One region of the Sphingomonas sp. HMP9 genome, then DNA from elsewhere that is predicted to be linked to it. Evidence: riboswitches for the same ligand, from Rfam matches in the RefSeq annotation. Region 1 holds a riboswitch; each other region holds the start of a gene.
The links. A riboswitch is a leader RNA that binds a small molecule or an ion and turns the genes downstream of it on or off. The one in region 1 is predicted to bind cobalamin.
Positions count from the first base shown of each region.

Region 1 (6,368 bases):
GCGGCGCTGGATACGGCGCTGCCGCTGACCGAGCAGCTCGATCGCCTCGTCCTCACCGAATATGCGTTCAAGGAATCGCTGCGGATGATGCCGCCGGTCCCGTCGATCCCGCGGCGGGCGCTGAAGCCGTTCCGCTTCGGCGGGTTCGACATTCCGGCGGGGACCAGCGTCGGCGTCGGCATCACCTATACGCATCACATGGCGGAATATTGGCCTGATCCCGAGCGGTTCGATCCGCTGCGCTTCACACCCGAGGCGTCGAAGGGCCGCCACCGGTTCGCGTGGGTGCCGTTCGGCGGCGGCGCGCATATGTGCATCGGGCTGCACTTCGCGACGATGCAGATGCGACTGCTCATCGCGCATCTGCTGACGCGCTACCGGATCGAGGCGGCGCCGGGCAGCGGTGATGCGTGGCAGGTGTTCCCGATCCCACGCCCGAAGGACGGTCTGCCGGTGACGTTCGTTCCGCTTGCTTCGCCGTAACAATTCGTCATCTTCGCAGCCGACCAACTGGGCGGGGCAAGATATGACGATGCGCTACATGATGCTGGCCGGTGTGGCGCTGCTCGCGACGGCCGCGGTGGCGCAGGTCCAGCCACCGCGCGTTGCGAAGAAGCCGTTCCAGGTGACGTCGCCCAACGGCGCGCGCGAGGACGATTATTACTGGCTGCGCGACGACACGCGCAAGAACCCGCAGATGCTCGCCTATCTCGCCGCGGAGAACGCCTATGCCGATGCGCAGCTCGCGTCGCTGAAACCGCTCGAGGCCAAGCTCTACGAAGACACCGTCGCGCATATCAAGCAGGACGACAGCTCGGTCCCCTATGCCAAGAACGGCTATTATTACGGCTCCCGGTTCCAGACGGGCGCGGATTATCCGATCCTAGAGCGCCGCAAGGGCAGCCGCACCGCGCCGCCCGAAATGCTGTTCGACCAGCCGGCAATGGCCAAGGGCCACAGCTTCTTCGCGCTGAGCGATTGGGCGGTGAGCCCCGACAACCGCCGCGTCGCCTGGGCCGAGGATACGGTGGGGCGCCGCCAATATGTGCTGAAGGTGAAGGATCTCGCGACCGGCGCGCTCCTCGCCGACACCCTCTCGAACATCGAGCCCAACGTCGTCTGGGCGGACGACAACAAGACGATCCTGTACGTCGAGAAGGACCCGGTGACGCTGCGCGGCTACCGCGTGAAGGCGCATGTCCTCGGCACCCCGGTCGCGAGCGACCGGCTGCTATATGAGGAGAAAGACGACAGCTTCTCGATCGACGTCTCGCGTACGTCGGACGACAGGTTCGTGTGCATCGGCGTGAGCAGCACGGTCAGCGACGAGCAGCGTTGCGCTCCCGCCGCTACGCCAACGAATTTCACGATCGTCGCGCCGCGGGCGCGAGAGTTCCGCTACAGGTCGGATCATCTCGGCAAACGCTGGATTATCCGCACCAACAAGGATGCCGAGAACTACAAGCTCGTCACCGTCGCCGACGCCGATCTTGGCAAAGGAAGGCCTGCTTGGCATGACCTGACCGTTGCCAGCGACAGGGTCTTCATCGAGAGCTTCAAGCCGTTCGATGGGTTCGTCGCAATCGACCAGCGCGAGGGTGGCAATCGCATGATCCGCGTGCTGAGCGACGCGGGCAAGTCGACCCCCGTCACCGCCGACGAACCCGCCTATCGCATGTCGCTCGACGTCAACGAGGAAACCGCGACGCCGTGGGTTCGGTACACCTATGGCTCGCTCGTGACCCCGACGACGACCTACGAGGTCAACGCGCAGACCGGCGAGCGGCGCGTGCTGAAGGTCGCACCGGTGCCGGGCTATGATCCCGCGAAGTACGTAACCGAACGCGTCTGGGCACCCGCTCGCGACGGTACGCGGATCCCGGTCTCGCTGGTCTATGCCAAGGGTGTGAAGCGCGACGGCACCGCGCCGCTCTTCCAATACGCCTATGGCAGCTACGGCATTTCGAGCGATCCGGCGGTCGATCCGGGCCGGATCGGCCTGCTCGATCGCAGCGTCGTCTACGCGATCGCGCACATCCGCGGCGGGCAGGAGATGGGGCGCGGCTGGTATGACGACGGGCATCTGCTCAACAAGAAGAACAGCTTCACCGACTTCATCGATGTCACCCGCTATCTCGTCGCGCAGAAATATGCCGCCAAGAACCGTGTGGCCGCGATGGGCGGCAGCGCGGGCGGACTGCTGATGGGCGGCGTCGCGAACATGGCGCCGGCGGACTACAAGCTGATCATCGCACAGGTGCCGTTCGTCGATGTCGTTACGACGATGCTCGACGCGTCGATCCCGCTGACGACGTTCGAGTACGACGAATGGGGCAACCCCGCGCAGAAGGCGTCGTACGATTACATACTGAGCTATTCGCCCTACGACAACGTCGCTGCGAAGGCGTATCCGGCGCTCTATGTCGGCACCGGGCTGTGGGACAGCCAGGTGCAATATTACGAGCCGACCAAATGGGTGGCGAAGCTGCGCGAACTGAAGACCGACACGAACCCGCTGCTGTTCCGGGTCAACATGGAGGCTGGGCATGGCGGAAAGTCGGGCCGCTTCGAACGCTATCGCCAGAATGCCGAATGGCAGGCGTTCATGCTGCAACAACTTGGCCTGACGAAATAGCACGCCCGTTGGCACGCGATCGAAAGCAGGGTACCGATCGCGCGGGACGCGGCTTCGAGCCGTTTCCCGTGATCGCGTCGGTGCCCGGAAGGGCTTGATTGGGAATGCGGTGCGGACGGTTCGCCGTCCTATGCCGCGGCTGTCCCTGCAACTGTAAGCGGCGAGCGAAGCGCACGAGCCCTTTTCGCGAGGGCAGCCACTGGGCCGAAGAGCCTGGGAAGGCGTGGGTGCCGAGCGTTGACCCGCGAGCCAGGAGACCTGCCGGCGTCTGGTCGCTCTTGTCCCGGTCCAGGGGGTGGCCGAGGCACGGTGAACGCCGTCTGAGCGACGACCTTGTGGCGGGGGCCGCATCGGCGTCGTGCGTCGGTCGCTCATGGCGTCCGGTCGTCGCACGGCCCGGCCGTTCGCGGCAGGCCCCGGTCCTCGTCGGACGCCGGGGAGTTCTGCATGACGACTGTCACGATCGAGAAACCGGCGACGCTCGATAAACCCAGGCGACTGTCGACGCGCAAACGCATCGGCTGGATGTTCGCAGCCCTTGTCGTGGCCAACATCGCCGCCTGGGGCTGGGCGTTCTCACTTTTTAATGCGCAGCCGCTGATGCTCGGCACCGCGTTGCTCGCTTGGGGGCTGGGTTTGCGCCACGCAGTCGATGCGGATCACATCGCCGCGATCGACAACGTGACGCGCAAGCTGATGCAGGACGGCCAGCGCCCGATCGCGGTCGGCTTCTGGTTCGCGATCGGCCATTCGGGGATCGTGCTGATCGCCGCGGTCGCGATCGCGCTCACCGCCAGCGCGCTGGCGCAGTTCGAGGCGTTCAAGCAAGTCGGCGGCGTGGTCGCCACCGTCATTTCGGCGGTGTTCCTGTTCACGATCGCGGCGATGAACCTCGTCATCCTGCGCTCCGTGTGGCGGACGTTCGGCCATGTCCGCGGCGGCGGCGTCTATGTCGAGGAAGACCTCGATCTGCTGCTCGGCAACCGCGGGCTGCTCGCGCGCCTGTTCCGGCCGATGTTCCGGCTCGTCACGCGCAGCTGGCATATGGCCCCGCTCGGGTTCCTGTTCGGGCTAGGCTTCGACACCGCAACCGAGGTCGCGATCCTCGGCCTGTCCGCGAGCCAGGCGGCGGACGGTCTGTCGATCGGCACCATCCTCGTGCTCCCGATTCTCTTCGCGACGGGCATGGCACTGGTCGACACGGCGGACGGCGTCGTCATGCTCGGCGCGTATGAATGGGCGTTCGTGAAGCCGATCCGCAAGCTCTACTACAACATCACGATCACGCTGATCTCGGCGATCGTCGCGATCGCGATCGGCGGGATCGAGACGCTGGCACTGCTGGGCGCGAAGCTTGGCTTGACCGGCGGCACCTGGGACGTGGCGACCGCGCTCGGCGAGAACTTCAACGGCCTTGGCTTTGCGATCATCGGCCTGTTCGTGCTGTGCTGGGTGCTGAGCTTCGCGATCTACCGCTGGAAACGCTTCGACGAGATCGAGGTCGTGCACGGATGACGAGTGCACCCCGTCATCATGGGCTTGACCCAGGATCCAGAGCCACAGGCGACAGCGTCCGTCAATCTGGATCCTGACTTTCATCAGGATGAGGGGACCGAGCGAGTTGGCACGCCAAAGATATTCCTCTAACCCACCCTCGAGGCTCGGTTTCACCGAACCTCGACAGATCGCGCCGGTGCCCTTCGGGGCTTGAATGGGAATGCGGTGCGGGAGGTATCCTCCCAATGCCGCGGCTGTCCCTGCAACTGTAAGCGGTGAGCGAGACGCACAAGCCCTTCGCGAGGGGGCAGCCACTGGGTGCAAACCTGGGAAGGCGTATGTCGAGCTTTGACCCGTGAGCCAGGAGACCTGCCAGCGCAACGGTCGCTCTTGCCTTGATCCAGGGGATGGTCGCGGCACGGTACTCCGTCTGAGCGACGAACGCGTGCGGCCGAAAGGTCGTGCGTGCCCGCGTATGCTCGAAGGAGAACAACAATGTCGGACCGTTCGCCAACCCTGGCAAAAGTCCCCGTCACCATCGTTACCGGCTTCCTGGGCGCCGGCAAGACCACGCTGATCAGCCACCTGATCCGCAACGCGAACGGTCGCCGTCTCGCGGTCGTCGTCAACGAATTCGGAACGCTCGGCATCGACGGCGACATTCTCAAGGGCTGCGCAATCCCCGATTGCCCGGCCGAGAACGTGGTCGAGCTGGCGAACGGCTGTATCTGCTGCACGGTAGCTGACGACTTCATTCCGACCGTCGAGACTCTGCTCGCGCTCGACCCGCGCCCCGATCACATCCTGATCGAAACGTCCGGCCTCGCGCTCCCCAAGCCGCTGCTGAAAGCGTTCGATTGGCCGGCGATCCGCTCGCGCATCACCGTCGACGGCGTCATCGCGCTTGCCGATGCGGAGGCGGTCGCCGCCGGACGGTTCGCGCCCGACGTCGCCGCGCTCGATGCGCAGCGCGCCGCCGATCCGAGCGTCGATCACGAGACGCCTCTGTCCGAAGTGTTCGAGGACCAGCTCGCGTGCGCCGATCTCGTCCTGCTCACTAAGGTCGATCTCGCCGGTCCCGAGGGCGTCGCCAAGGCGCGCGCGGTCATCGCCGCCGAGTCCGCCCGCCCGCTCCCGGTGATCGACCTGACCGACGGCATCATCGACCCGCGCGTGATCCTGGGCCTGAACGCCGCCGCCGAGGACGACATCGCCAGTCGCCCATCACATCACGACGGCGAAGACGATCACGAGCATGACGATTTCGACAGCGTCGTCGTCGCGCTCGGCGAGATCGCCCATCCTGCCGAACTTGCCGCCAGGATCGAAGCGCTCGCCCGCAGCGCCGACATCCTGCGCGTGAAGGGATACGCCGCGGTCGCCGGCAAGCCGATGCGCCTGCTCGTCCAGGCGGTCGGCGCGCGGGTCCGGACGCAGTATGACCGCCCGTGGCGCGCCGACGAACCCCGCCGCACGCAGCTGGTGATCATCGCCGAGCATGACCGCATCGACGAGGCCCGAATTAAGGCCGCGCTGGACGCCTGAGGCCCGCGATGCACGTCGTCTTCCGCGAGACCCACGGGCTGGAGGAAAGCGCGGTCCCACAGGACCTCGCCCAATCTGCCGCAGACCTCGTCGTCCTATCCTTTTCCGACGGCGACCTCGGCGCATTCGCTGCAGGCTGGAGACGTGCGGCCGCGGCCGGAGGCCGGTTGCCCTCGCTGCGCCTGGCAAACCTGACCGCGCTTCAGCACCCGCTCTCGGTCGACACCTATGTCGAGCAGACGCTGGCCGGTGCGAAGGGCATCCTGATCCGACTGATCGGCGGGCGCTCCTATTGGAGCTACGGCCTGCAACAGGTCGAGACTCTCGCGCGCGAGAAGGGCATTGCGCTTGCAGTCCTTGCCGCCGATGGTCGGATCGACGCGCGCCTCGATGCCGCCTCGACGATCTTGCTTTCGACGCTCCGCCGGCTGGCGCACCTCTGCGACACAGGTGGCGCGGTTGCGGCGCAAGCGGCCCTCGCGCAGTTCGCGCTGGCTGCCGGTTGCTATGCCGGCCCCGTGACCGGCGTCCGCGCGATCGCCGACGTCGGCGGCTGGCAACCGCATGACGGCGTGACCTGTCCCGCCGCGTTCGCGCTCAACGCGGACCGCCCCCGCATCCTGATCGTCTTCTACCGCTCCTACCTCACCGCCGCCGACCTGCACCCGATCGAAGCTCTTCACGCCGAACT
Region 1 covers NZ_AP022673.1:854,078-860,445, reverse strand. Annotated here, with positions in the region: partial or broken gene HMP09_RS03725 (cytochrome P450) at 1-483, shown strand, start outside; gene HMP09_RS03720 (S9 family peptidase) at 527-2,635, shown strand; cobalamin riboswitch at 2,697-2,915, shown strand; gene HMP09_RS03715 (HoxN/HupN/NixA family nickel/cobalt transporter) at 3,083-4,150, shown strand; cobalamin riboswitch at 4,310-4,523, shown strand; gene cobW (cobalamin biosynthesis protein CobW) at 4,628-5,677, shown strand; gene cobN (cobaltochelatase subunit CobN) at 5,686-6,368, shown strand, end outside.

Region 2 (6,368 bases), 1.1 Mb from region 1:
GCGGGGTCTCTCCGCGCGGCCTGACGTCGGAGGCGTATTCCGGGCGGGCGGAAAAGCTGCCATGCGCCGGCGATGATCCGTATCTCGCTCACTACGCTCGCCTTCGTGCTGCTTTCGTCCGGCCGTGCGGTCGCGCAAATGACCGTTGCGCCTGCCGGTCAACCGGCTGACATCGTCGTCACCGGGCGCGGGCTTGCGAACGCGCCCGGCGATCGTGCGTACGACATCGTCACGATCGACCGCGACCGGATCCAGGCGAATGCGAGCAACCGGCTGGAAAGCGTGCTGGCCGATGTCGCTGGGCTGCAGCAATTCCGCCGGTCGGATTCGCGCAGTGCCAATCCGACCAGCCAGGGAATTTCGCTGCGGGGCATCGGCGGCAACGCGTCCAGTCGCGCGCTACTGGTGTTCGACGGCGTACCGCAGGCGGATCCGTTCGGCGGCTGGGTTGCGTTTCCGGCCTATGCGACGGGGCGTCTCGGGCGCATCCGCGTCACGCGCGGTGGCGGAAGCGGGTACCAGGGGCCGGGGGCGCTGGCCGGGACGGTCGAGCTTGAGAGTGCGACGCCGGACCGGGCAACGCCGCTCCAGGGCAGCGTTGCGTATGGCAGCCGGGATTCAGTCGATGCGCAGGGGTCGGCAGCCCTGGTGCGCGAGTCGGGGTTTGCGACCGTGTCGGGCGCGTATGCCCGTGGCGACGGCTTTACGCCGACAGTCGAAGAAAGCCGAGGGATCGTCGATCGCGCTGCGCCGTACGAGCAGGCGTCGGGGGCGTTGCGGACCGTGATCGGGATCGGTGCGAAGACCGAAGTGCAGATGAATGCGAGCGCGTTCACCGATCGGCGCGACCGGGGGAGCGACTTTACCGATAATACAAGCGAGGGCGCGGATGCGAGCGTCCGGCTGATCGGGCGCGGGCGCTGGGGCTATTCGGCGCTGGCGTATCTGCAGACGCGGGCGTTCGCGAGCAGCTTCAACAGCATCAATGCGCCGCGGACGACCGCGATCCAGTCGCTGAACCAGTATAATACGCCGGCGACCGGGATGGGCGGGCGCATCGAGATCGCTCCGCCGCTGGGGGAGAATATCACGCTCAGGCTGGGTGCGGATGTTCGCGATGTCCGCGGCAAGACGCAGGAGCTCTATACGTTCGTGTCCGCGGTGCCGACGCGGCGGCGCGAGGCTGGCGGTAGTACGACGACGACCGGTATGTTCGCGGATGGGAGCCTGGTGGCGGGCGACTTTACGGTCAGCCTTGGCGGGCGGGTCGACTGGTGGTCGATCGATGGCGGCTATCTGACCGAACGGCCGCTGGCGGGCGGGGCGGCATTGACCAACCTGCGCTATGCGGATCGCGACGGCAGCGAGACGACGGGGCGGGCGGGCGTGGCGTACCAGCCGGTCGAGGCGATCACGCTGCGCGCGGCTGGGTATCGCGGATGGCGGTTGCCGACGCTCAACGAGCTGTATCGGCCGTTCCGTGTCGGCAATGATGCGACCGCGGCCAATGCACTGCTGTCGCCGGAACGGCTGACGGGGGTCGAGGGTGGTGTCACGCTGGCACCGGCGCCGGGGATGAGCATCGCCGCGACCTATTTCTACAACCGGCTGAAGGATGCCGTGGCGAACGTCACGACGACCAGTCCATCGCAGGTGCTGCCGGGGGTGACCACCTACCGTGTCCGCCAGAATCTCGACGCGATCCGCGCGCAGGGGTTCGAGCTGGATGCGGCGTATCGGCCCGGTCCGATCGGTGTGCAGGCGTCATGGTCGCATACGAGTTCGACGGTCGAGGGTTCGGGGATCACCGCCGCGTTGGACGGCTTGCGACCGGCGCAGACGCCGCGCGACCAGGTGTCGGGGACGGTCGACTGGCGGCGCGAGGCGGCGGCGGTGTCGCTGACGGTGCGGCATATCGGGCGACAGTATGACGACGACCAGAACACGCGGGTGCTCGCTCCGGCGACGACGCTGGATGCGTATGCGGCGTTACCGATCACGCGCTCGCTGGTCGCTGAACTGCGCGGGGAGAATCTGTTCGACGAGCGCGTCGAGGCAGGGATCAGCGGCGCGACCATCGTCGAGCGCGCGACCCCGCGGACGATCTGGGTGGGGCTGCGGTACGGGCTCCGGTAAGATTCATTTCGCCCCGCCAAGGAAACGAAGATAGCGTGTTTCCCCCGCGAAGGCGGGGACCCAGTCTGGGCTCCCGCCTTCGCGGGAGAGCAAGGAAGGGAACGCGTCGTCCTGACCAACACGCCACCACCCCGGCGAAGGCCGGGGCCCAGTTGGCAAGGTCGCAGTAACGAGGGGCAGCGCTCCCTTAGCGACGTTTCCCAACTGGGCCCCGGCCTGCGCCGGGGTGGTGCTATGGATGGTCAGCCTGCTTACCCCAGCGCCCCCTTGCGGGTCGATGCTCCTTATCCCCCGCGTTGACCCGTGCCTGGCGCGCGACTAATGCCGCCCTCGTGAAGGGTTCCCGGCGACGGGATCAAAAGGGAAGTCGGTGCGCGGAGATCCGCAAGACCGGCGCTGTACCCGCAACTGTGACCGGATAGCGGCCACCCCGAATATGCCACTGGGTTTCGACCTGGGAAGGCGGGGTGGACGCGGCGACCCGGAAGCCAGGAGACCTGCCTCTCACGGTCGATCCACTGCGCGGGCGGGTGTCCGGCGCGGACGAGTGCTCCGGCATAGCCGGGTTTCCTCGAGCGAGAGACGTCTGGCCGCGCTGCGAATGGTCGCAGGCGGTTCTGGTTAGGACGTGCCTGATGACGAAGTTCTTCCTTCTCCTGGGCGCCGCGATGATCGTGGCACCGGCGAATGCCCAGACGATCCCCGATAGCGATGCCTCCGACATCGTCGTCACCGCGACCCGCGCGGCGCAACCGCTGAGCGAGATCGGCCAAGCCGTGACCGTGATCGACCGCGCCGAGATCGAGCGCCGGCAAACCACCGTGGTGTCCGACCTGCTCGCGACCACGCCCGGCGTCACCGTCACGCGCAACGGCACGGTCGGTGCGCTGACCAGCGTCCGCATCCGCGGCGCCGAGGCGGACCAGACGCTCGTCGTGATCGACGGCGTGCGCGTCAACGATCCGTCGTCGACCGGCGGCGGCTTCAACTTCGGCAACCTCCTGTCGAGCTCGGTCGAGCGGATCGAGGTGTTGCGCGGGCCGAACTCGGTGCCGTGGGGCAGCCAGGCGATCGGCGGCGTCGTCAACATCATCACCGCCGCGCCGACCGAAGGCGTCCAGGCGCGCGCCAACGCCGAATATGGCTATGCCGACGGCGTGTTCGCCAGCGCCGGCGTCTCGGGCAAGTCGGGGCCGGTGTCGGGATCGCTGACCGGCGGATATCTGCGCACCGACGGCATCTCGTCGGCGGCCAGCGGCACCGAGCGCGACGGCTATCGTCAATATGGCGCGACCGGGCGGCTCGGCGTCGAGTTCGCGCCGGGCATCGGCCTCGACCTGCGCGGCTATTTCGCGGACAGCCGTGTCGACATCGACGATGGTTTCGACCCGGAGACGTACGTGGTGGCGGACAGCCCCGCATATGGCACGACGCAGGAGGTGTACGGCTATGCCGGGCTGCATGCGAACCTGGCCGACGGCCGGTTCAACAATCGCGTGGCGTTCACGATCGCCGACATCAACCGCGACAACTTCTCCAACCCCGGCGGCGACATATCGTTCATCGGTCGCGGCCGCAGCGAGCGCTATGAGTACCAAGGCGACTTCCGCCCGATCGACCGGGTGCGCGTGGTCGCAGGCGTCGAGCGCGAGAACAGCCGTTTCAACGACGGCACTACCTTCGCGGATACCGGCATCACCAGTGTGTACGGCCAGCTGATCGTCAAGCCGCTCGACATTCTCACCGTCACCGGCGGCATCCGCAACGACGATCACGACGATTTTGGCAGCCACACGACGGTCGGCGCGAACGCTGCACTTGCCCTCAACGCTGGCACCACTTTCCGCGCCAGCTACGGCGAGGGCTTCAAGGCACCGACCTTGTACCAGCTCTTCTCCGACTACGGGAATTCCTTCCTCGCTCCGGAGACCGCGCGCAACTTCGACGTCGGCGTCGAACAGGCGTTTCTCGGTAACCGGGCACGCGTCGGCGTCACCTATTTCAATCGCCGCACGCGCAACCAGATCGACTTTCGCGATTGCAGCCCGGCCGAGCTGGCGACGCGCGACTCGATCTGCGCCAACCGTCCGTTCGGCGTCTACGACAATGTTGCGCGGGCCGAAGCGGAGGGCGTCGAGTTTACGCTCGCGTTGCGCCCGGTCGACGCGCTGACGCTGACGGCAAACTACAGCTATATCGACACCGAGAACCGTTCGATCGGCGACAATTTCGGCAATGATCTCGCGCGGCGCCCCAAGCAGACCGCGAGCGTCGATGCCGATTACCGGTTCGGGTTCGGCCTGTCCGTCGGCGGCACCGTGACGATGGTCGGTGACAGCTTCGACGACGCCGGCAATACCACGCGGCTCGACGGCTATGCGCTCGCCGGGGTTCGTGCGGAGCTGCCGATCGGCGAGCGGTTCGCGGTCTATGGCCGTGTCGATAACCTGACCGACGCGCGATACGAGACGATCGCCGGCTACGGCAATTACGGCCGCGCGGCCTATGGCGGCGTGCGGTTGCGCCTGAAGTGAGCCGGGCGGCGATCCTCCTCGCGCTCCTGCTCGGAGGCTGTGCCAGGCCCCCGAGTCTGGCGGCGAGCGGGGGCGGGGGGATCGTCTCGACCAATCCGTGCGTGGATGCGGTGCTGATCCGCATCCTGCCGCCCGCGCGGATCGCCGCGATCAGCCATTATTCGCAAGACCCGTCCGCGACCTCGATCCCTATCGCCGTCGCCCACCGGTTTCGCGGGATCGCCGGGACCGCGGAGGAGGTGATCGCGCTCCATCCCGATCTGGTCATCGCCAGCACCTATACGCCGCCCGCGACGCAAGCGGCTTACGCGCGGGCCGGGCTGAAGACGCTGCTGGTCGGCATCCCCGACTCGATTGCGGAAAGCCAGGCGCAGGTCACGCAGATCGCCGAGGCCGCGGGAGCGCCGATGGGTGGCGCACGGATCAACGCCGAGATCGACCGCGCGGTGGCACGCTGGAGCCGCAAGGACAGCGCTTCGCCAAGCGCGTTGCTCTATATCAGCGGCGATCTCGCGACCGGGGGAAGCACGTTGCTGAACGACATGATGACGCGCGTCGGCTTCCGCAACGCGGCCGCGACCTACGGCCTGACGCATACCGGCACGCTGTCCGCCGAGACGATCGTGACGCAGCCGCCCGCCGTCGTGATCGCCTCCGAACGCGCCGGCCGCGGCACCGCGTTGCGCCACCGTTTGTTGCCGCGCACGCCGCAAGCCGTCTTCTCGCGCGTGCTGATCAATTGCGGCGGGCCGACGATCCCGCCTGCTCTCGAACGCCTCGCCGCGATCCGGGCGGGGCTGTGATGCGACATGCACGCCACTTAGGCGTAGGCGGGGGTCCAATTGGAATGGCCAAAATAATTGCGCGCTGCCCACTGTCGCAAGTGTTCCCCAATTGGGCCCCGGCCTCCGCCGGGGTGGTGGCGTTCGGCATGCTTCGGGACGCATTATGATGACCCGCTTGCTCAAACTCATCGCGCTTGGCCTGCTTGTAGTCCTCCTGTTCGGGCTGTCGCTCGGCTGTGGGAAAGTCTGGGTGCCGGCCTCCGCCTGGTTCTCCAGCGATCCGCGCTGGTGGATCATCCTCGAACTGCGCCTGCCCCGCGCGGTACTCGGGCTCGCGCTCGGCGCGACGCTCGGGCTGTCGGGGGCGGTGCTGCAAGGGTATCTCCGCAACCCGCTCGCCGACCCCGCGGTCGTCGGCGTGTCGTCGGTCGCAGCGCTTGCGGCGGTGGCGGCGATCGTGTTCGGTTTGGGCTCCGGCCCCGCGATCTTCGTCGCCGCGATGCTGGGCGCGGGCGGCGCGGTCGCGTTGCTCGCCGCGCTGACATGGCGGTCGCCGAGCGCGATCACGTTCATCCTCGCGGGCACGGTGCTGTCGAGCCTTGCCGGTGCGCTCACCGCGTTCCTGATTTCGATCGCGCCGAACCCCTATGCGGTCGCAGAGGTGATCGACTGGATCATGGGCGCGCTGACCGATCGCGGCTGGGACGACGTGACGCTTGCCCTGCCGCCAATGCTTGCCGGCGCGGTGTTGCTGTTGCTGACCGGCCGGTCGCTCGACGCACTGGCGTTGGGCGAGGCGGCGGCGCGGTCGCTCGGGATACGGATGGGCCGCGTGCGGTTGCTGGTGGTGCTCGGCACCGGGCTCGTCGTCGGCGCGGGCGTCGCGGTGACCGGCGTGATCGGCTTTGTCGGG
Region 2 covers NZ_AP022673.1:1,941,343-1,947,710, reverse strand. Annotated here, with positions in the region: gene HMP09_RS08590 (DUF4126 domain-containing protein) at 1-24, shown strand, start outside; gene HMP09_RS08585 (TonB-dependent receptor) at 73-2,136, shown strand; cobalamin riboswitch at 2,457-2,655, shown strand; gene HMP09_RS08580 (TonB-dependent receptor plug domain-containing protein) at 2,772-4,670, shown strand; gene HMP09_RS08575 (ABC transporter substrate-binding protein) at 4,667-5,473, shown strand; gene HMP09_RS08570 (FecCD family ABC transporter permease) at 5,622-6,368, shown strand, end outside.
Region 2: linked by a shared signal. The riboswitch ahead of HMP09_RS08580 (TonB-dependent receptor plug domain-containing protein) and the one ahead of HMP09_RS03715 (HoxN/HupN/NixA family nickel/cobalt transporter) in region 1 are both predicted to bind cobalamin.

Region 3 (6,368 bases), 170 kb from region 1:
TCGGACGTCGGCAAATCGGTGTTGGTCGCGGGATTATGCCGCGCGTTCGCCAATCGCGGGCTGTCGGTCCGTCCTTTCAAGCCCCAGAACATGTCGAACAATGCCGCCGTCACGGCCGATGGCGGAGAGATCGGTCGTGCCCAGGCGACGCAGGCGATCGCGTGCCGCGTCGCGCCCAGCGTCGACATGAACCCGGTCCTGCTCAAGCCTCAGGGCGATCGCACGTCGCAGCTGATCGTCCGCGGCCAGGTGCGCGGCACGCTGGCCGCAGCGCGCTGGCGCGAGGGGCGCGAAGGGCTGCTGGTAAACGTGCTCGACAGCTTCGAACGGTTGTCGTCCGGCTGCGATCTCGTCGTCGTCGAAGGCGCAGGCAGCCCGGCGGAGATCAACCTGCGTGCCGGGGACATTGCCAACATGGGCTTCGCGCGCGCCGCGAGCGTGCCAGTGGTGCTGGTCGGCGATATCGACCGCGGTGGCGTGATCGCGGCGATCGTCGGCACGCGCGCGGTGATCGACCCGGCCGACGCGGCGATGATCCACGGCTTCCTGATCAACAAGTTTCGCGGCGACCCCGCGCTGTTCGACGACGGGTATCGCGCGATCGAAGCGCGGAGCGGGTGGCGGGGCTATGGCGTCGTGCCGTGGCTAGCCGATGCGGTGAGGCTGCCGAGCGAGGATGCGGTGATCCTCGAACGACCTGCCGCCAGTGCGCAGCGCCGGGTCACGATCGCCTGTCCGATCACGCCGCGGATCGCCAATTTTGATGACCTCGATCCGCTTCGGCTCGAACGCGGCGTCGCGGTGGTGATGGTACCGCCCGGCACCCCAATCCCGGACGTCGACATGATCGTGCTCGCGGGATCGAAGGCGACGATCCCGGATCTCGCCTTCGTGCGCGCGCAGGGATGGGACATCGACATCCATGCGCATCATCGTCGCGGCAAGCCCGTGCTCGGGCTTTGCGGCGGGTATCAGATGCTCGGTCGCAGTATCGCCGACCCGGACGGGATCGAGGGGCCGGCGAGCCGCGTCGAGGGGCTAGGGCTGCTCGATGTCGACACGGTTCTTACCGGCCACAAGACGCTGGAGCGAGTTCGCGGCCGGGCACGGGGCGCGTCTTTCGAGGGCTATGAGATGCACATGGGGGCGACCACCGGGCCAGCGACCGCCCGTCCGGTCGGGCACCGTGCCGATGGCAGTCCCGAGGGTGCGACGAGTGCGGACGGGCTGGTGTCGGGCAGCTATGTCCACGGTCTGCTCGCGCTTGCGGAGCAGCGCGCGGCGTGGCTGGCCCGGTTGGGTGTCGCGGGCAGCGGGCCCGATCATGCGGCCTCGATCGATGACGCGCTGGATGCGATCGCCGCGACGCTCGAGCGGCATGTCGACTTGGACGCGCTGCTAGCGCTAAGCGAGCGCGCGGGCCACCGCGAGCGCGACTAACAACCCGGTTTCGACGATCTCGATCCCGGCACCATGCGCGTCGCCAGTCACCCCACCGAGCGTCCGCCGCAACCATGCCGCGACGGCCACCGCTACGAGCGGAAGGGCAAGCAGCGCCGGTACTGCGACGGCAGCGAGCGCGAGTAGCAGGCCCCACCCGAGCAGGTCGCGAGGGCGGACCGCGCCGGCGACCGCTGCGCCGAGGCCACCGGGCCGGAGTGGCGGCAACAGCTTCGACCAGAGTAGCGGCCCCATCCTCGCGGCGAACGGTACGAGGATCAGGGGCCAGTGCGGTCCGATCGCATGCAACAGCACGAGCTTGGCGAGCATCTGCCCTACGATCGCGACGACGCCGAAGCTGCCGATATGCGGATCGGCCATGACCGCGAGCAGCCGCGTCCGATCGCCATGTGCCGCGCCGAGCCCGTCGGCGAGATCGGCGAGACCGTCGAGATGCAGCGCACCGGTGACCGCGATCCACACCAGTAGCGCGGCACAGGCGCCTGTCCACGGATCGACCAGCGCGCCCAGCCAGCCGGCGACTGCGACGATCGCGCCGATCGCCAGGCCGACGACGGGATAGAAACGGATCGCCGCGGCGAAATCCTCGGCGCCGCTATCGACGCGCGGCATCGGCAAGCGAGTGAGGAACCCGAACGCGACGATCAGCCGTCTCACGTCGCCAGCCCGACGATCTGCACGGTCCGCGTCGGGCCCGGCCAGATCCGTAGCGAGACAAGCGCAGCATAAGGGAGGTCGAATGCCCATATCTGCCGCCGATCGAACCCGCACAACGCCGCGAGTGCCGCGCGGATCGTGCCACCGTGCGTTACGACCAACGTCGATCTTGGCGGCACAGCGGCAAGGGCCTGCGCGACACGGGCCTGCAACGCGGACCAGCGCTCGCCGTCGGGGGGCGGCGCGGCGTCCGGATCGTCGTAGAAGGCGGCCAGTCGGGTTGGGTCGATTGCCGCCGGGGCCAGCCCGTCCCACGCGCCGAAATCCAGTTCCCGCCAACGTGGATCGGTCTCGACCGCAACGCCTCGCAGCTCGCCGATGGCCTGCGCACAGCCGCGCGCGCGGATCAGGTCGGATGCCTCGATCCGGTCGATCTCAAGCCCGCTGGCCCGCGCTAAACAGGCTGCGATCCCCGCCTCGGTCGCCGGATCGTCGGTTCGCCCGAGGAGCCGCCCCGCCACCGCCGGCGCACCGTGCCGCATCAGATACAGCATGTGCGCGCTCACGCCGCGGAAACGCCTGCCTCGGCGAAGGTCGCCATCTCGGCGTGCACCGCCAATGCGGCGCGGACAAGCAACGTCGCGGTCGCAGCGCCGCTACCCTCGCCCAGCCGCATCCCGAGCGACAGCAATGGAGCGAGGGCCATGTGCTCCAGCAGGCGCTGGTGTCCCGGCTCGGCCGAGACGTGTCCCGCCAGGCAATGCGCGAGGATGTCGGGGCACGCTGCCGCCAACGGCGCGACCGCTGCACAACAGATGAACCCGTCGAGCATCACCGGCACACCCGCCAACCGCGCGGCAAGCACCGCGCCCGCGATCGCCGCCAGCTCGCGTCCGCCGAGCCGCCGCAGGATCTCGAACGGCGTGCCCAGCCCGTCGCGGTGCAGCGCGAGCCCCTCGTCGACGACCGCGATCTTCCGCGCAATACCCTCGTCATCGACGCCAGTGCCCGGCCCGACCCAGTCGCGTGCCGACCCGCCGAAGCTCGCCAGACACAGCGCGGCGGCAGTGGTCGAGTTGCCGATTCCCATTTCGCCGAGGACGACCAGATCCGGCGCATCGGCGACTGCCGCCGCGCCCGCGTTGATCGCCGCGAGGCACTCGTCCTCCGACATCGCCGGGGCTTGCGTGAAGTCCGCCGTCGGCTGGTCGAGATCTAGCGAAACGATCTTGAGGTCGAGCCCCGCGGCGCGCGACAGTGCGTTGATCGCCGCGCCGCCCGCCTGAAAATTGGCGACCATCTGGGCTGTGACGGAGGCCGGAAACGCACTCACGCCGCGCGCGACGATGCCGTGATTGCCAGCGAACACCACAGCACTGCCGCGATCGAGCCGGGGCAGCGGGTTGCCCTGCCAGCCAGCCATGAACACCGCGATATCCTCCAGCCGCCCGAGCGACCCCGGCGGCTTCGTCAGATCCCCCTGCCGGGCGATCGCGGCGGACCGCGCCGCCGCGTCGGCCCGCGGCAATCCGCGCAACGCCGCCAGAAACGCGGCGGGTGTCGCAAACGCGGTCATTCGACCAGGAACCCCTCCGGCGGAGTCCGCGTGATGAAATGCCCTTTCACACCCTGCGGCCATTGCTTGAACGGCACCTGGCCGAATGCGCTCTCGCCGTAGAGCTTCGCGTAATCGAGGATCGCCCGCGCAGCATCCTCGGTAGCCTCGAACCGGCCGAGCACATAGCCGACCTTGGCAGGCGCGCGCAGGTGGATCGTGCAGAAATCCTGGCACGCGAACAGGCACGGCATCTCCTGCACCGCGACCCCGGCATATGCCGGATCGGTCGCCTGCACGGCCTTCAACGCGCTGACCAGCCGGGCGCCGCCGCGCACGCCGTCACCGTCGTCGCGCGCGTCGGCGGAATGGCGGCACGTGTTGCACGCGACCACCGCGACGCCGTCCTCGACCGGCTTCAGCATGTCCGTTCCCGGATGATCTCAAAACATATCACTATTGGCATAGGAACCCCTTCGGACAGTCGGTCCCGCACCACGCGAAGGGCAAAAGGCGCACGCCTCCAGCCTTTGCGCGACACGAAGCGATGTCGTCGCTCGGGGTGTTACCCGTCCGTTCGGCGCACCCTGGCCGGACGAAAGACGACCGCGACAGGCAGGTCTCCTGGCTCGCGGGTCAACGCCGTCCGCGCCGCCTTCTCGGGAGTATCCCAATGGCATGTGGCACGATGGCTCGCCGCGTACAGTTGCAGGGGCAGCCGGGTGTTTCCCGTTCCCATTTTCATTCCCCTCAGCGTTGCCGCCTCGGGAAAACCTGTCGCGGGTCGAGCGATACGCGGGCGGAAGAGGCGACGCAAGACACGGGCAGTATCCTTAGGACACGCGCCAGCATGTCCCACCCACCCCCGTCATCCTGACGAAAGTCAGGATCCAGGGTAACGAGCGCTACCCTCTTTGGCTCTGGATCCTGACTTTCGTCAGGATGACGGAGGACGGATGACGGACGTCGACGATCGCGGCGCGCCCCTAGAACTCCACCCCCAGCTGCGCCTTCACGCCCGACCGGAACGGATGCTTCACCTGCGTCATCTCGGTCACCAGGTCCGCCATCTCGATCAACGCATCCGGCGCGTTCCGCCCAGTCACCACGACATGCGTCATCTCGGGCTTGGCCGCCAACACCGCGAGAACCTCGTCGACGGGCAGATACTCATACCGCAACACGATGTTCAGCTCGTCCGCCACGACCATGGCATACGACGGATCCGCGATCATGCGCTTGACCTCGTCCCACGCCTCGCGCGCCACCGCGATGTCGCGCGCGCGATCCTGCGTATCCCAGGTGAACCCCTCGCCCATCGGCTTGAATTCGCACAGCACGGGAAACGCGTCGAAGACCGCCTTCTCGCCCGTCGCCATCGCGCCCTTGACGAACTGGACGACGCCGACTTTCCGGCCGTGCCCGATCATCCGCACCGCCATGCCGAAGGCGGCGGTCGACTTGCCCTTGCCCTTGCCCGTGTGGACGATGATCAGCCCCTTCTCGATCGTCTTGGTCGCGACGATCCGGTCATGGACCTCCTTGCGCTTGGCGCTCTTGGCATTCTGCTCGTCATCGGTCCGCATGATCATGTCCTCTCCCGCTCCCCGATGGCGGATCGCGCCGCGCGGCGCTAGAGCGTGCCTCATGCTCCGCATCACCGACCTCAAGCTGCCGCTCAACCACGCCGACGAGGCGCTCCCCGCCGCGATCCGCGACCGGCTGCGCGTGACGCCGCGCGACCTGATCCGCTACACGATCGCGCGGCGCGCGCACGACGCGCGCGACAAAATGGACATCCAACTCGTCTATTCGGTCGACGTCACGCTGAAGAACGAGGACACTGTCCTCACCCGCTTCCGCAAGGATCGCCACGTCCAGCGCACCCCCGACACCGGGTATCGCTTCGTCACCAAGGGCGGCCCGAGCTATACCGGCCCGCGCCCGGTGGTCGTTGGCGCAGGGCCCTGCGGCCTGTTCGCAGGACTCATCCTCGCGCAGATGGGGTTCCGCCCGATCATCCTCGACCGCGGCAAGGTCGTACGCGAGCGCACCAAGGACACATGGGGCCTCTGGCGCAAGAGCGTCCTCAACCCCGAATCCAACGTCCAGTTCGGCGAAGGCGGCGCCGGCACCTTCTCCGACGGCAAGTTGTGGAGCCAGATCAAGGACCCGCGCCATCTCGGCCGGAAGGTCCTGACCGAGTTCGTCAAGGCCGGCGCGCCCCCCGAAATCCTGACCGAAGCGCATCCGCATATCGGCACGTTCCGCCTCGTTACCATGGTCGAGAGCATGCGCGAGACGATCGAGGCGCTCGGCGGTGAATACCGCTTCTCGACCCGCGTCGACGGTCTCGACGTCGTCGAAGAGGGAGGCGTGCGCCAGCTTCGCGGCCTCCACCTGAGCACCGGCGACTATCTGGAGGCCAACCACGTCGTCTTCGCAGTCGGCCACAGCGCCCGCGACACGTTCGAGATGCTGCATGCCAAGGGCGTGCACGTCGAGGCCAAGCCGTTCTCGATCGGCGTCCGCATCGAGCATCCGCAGTCGTGGATCGACGAAGCGCGGTTCGGGCCTTGCGCCGGCCACCCCGATCTCGGTGCGGCGGCGTACAGCCTGTCGCACCACTGCAAGAACGGCCGCACCGTTTACAGCTTCTGCATGTGCCCGGGTGGCACCGTCGTCGCCGCGACCT
Region 3 covers NZ_AP022673.1:1,026,013-1,032,380, forward strand. Annotated here, with positions in the region: gene HMP09_RS04455 (cobyric acid synthase) at 1-1,440, shown strand, start outside; gene cobS (adenosylcobinamide-GDP ribazoletransferase) at 1,405-2,118, opposite strand; gene HMP09_RS04465 (histidine phosphatase family protein) at 2,115-2,684, opposite strand; gene cobT (nicotinate-nucleotide--dimethylbenzimidazole phosphoribosyltransferase) at 2,681-3,694, opposite strand; gene HMP09_RS04475 (DUF1636 domain-containing protein) at 3,691-4,098, opposite strand; cobalamin riboswitch at 4,271-4,466, opposite strand; gene cobO (cob(I)yrinic acid a,c-diamide adenosyltransferase) at 4,660-5,265, opposite strand; gene HMP09_RS04485 (NAD(P)/FAD-dependent oxidoreductase) at 5,321-6,368, shown strand, end outside.
Region 3: linked by a shared signal. The riboswitch ahead of HMP09_RS04475 (DUF1636 domain-containing protein) and the one ahead of HMP09_RS03715 (HoxN/HupN/NixA family nickel/cobalt transporter) in region 1 are both predicted to bind cobalamin.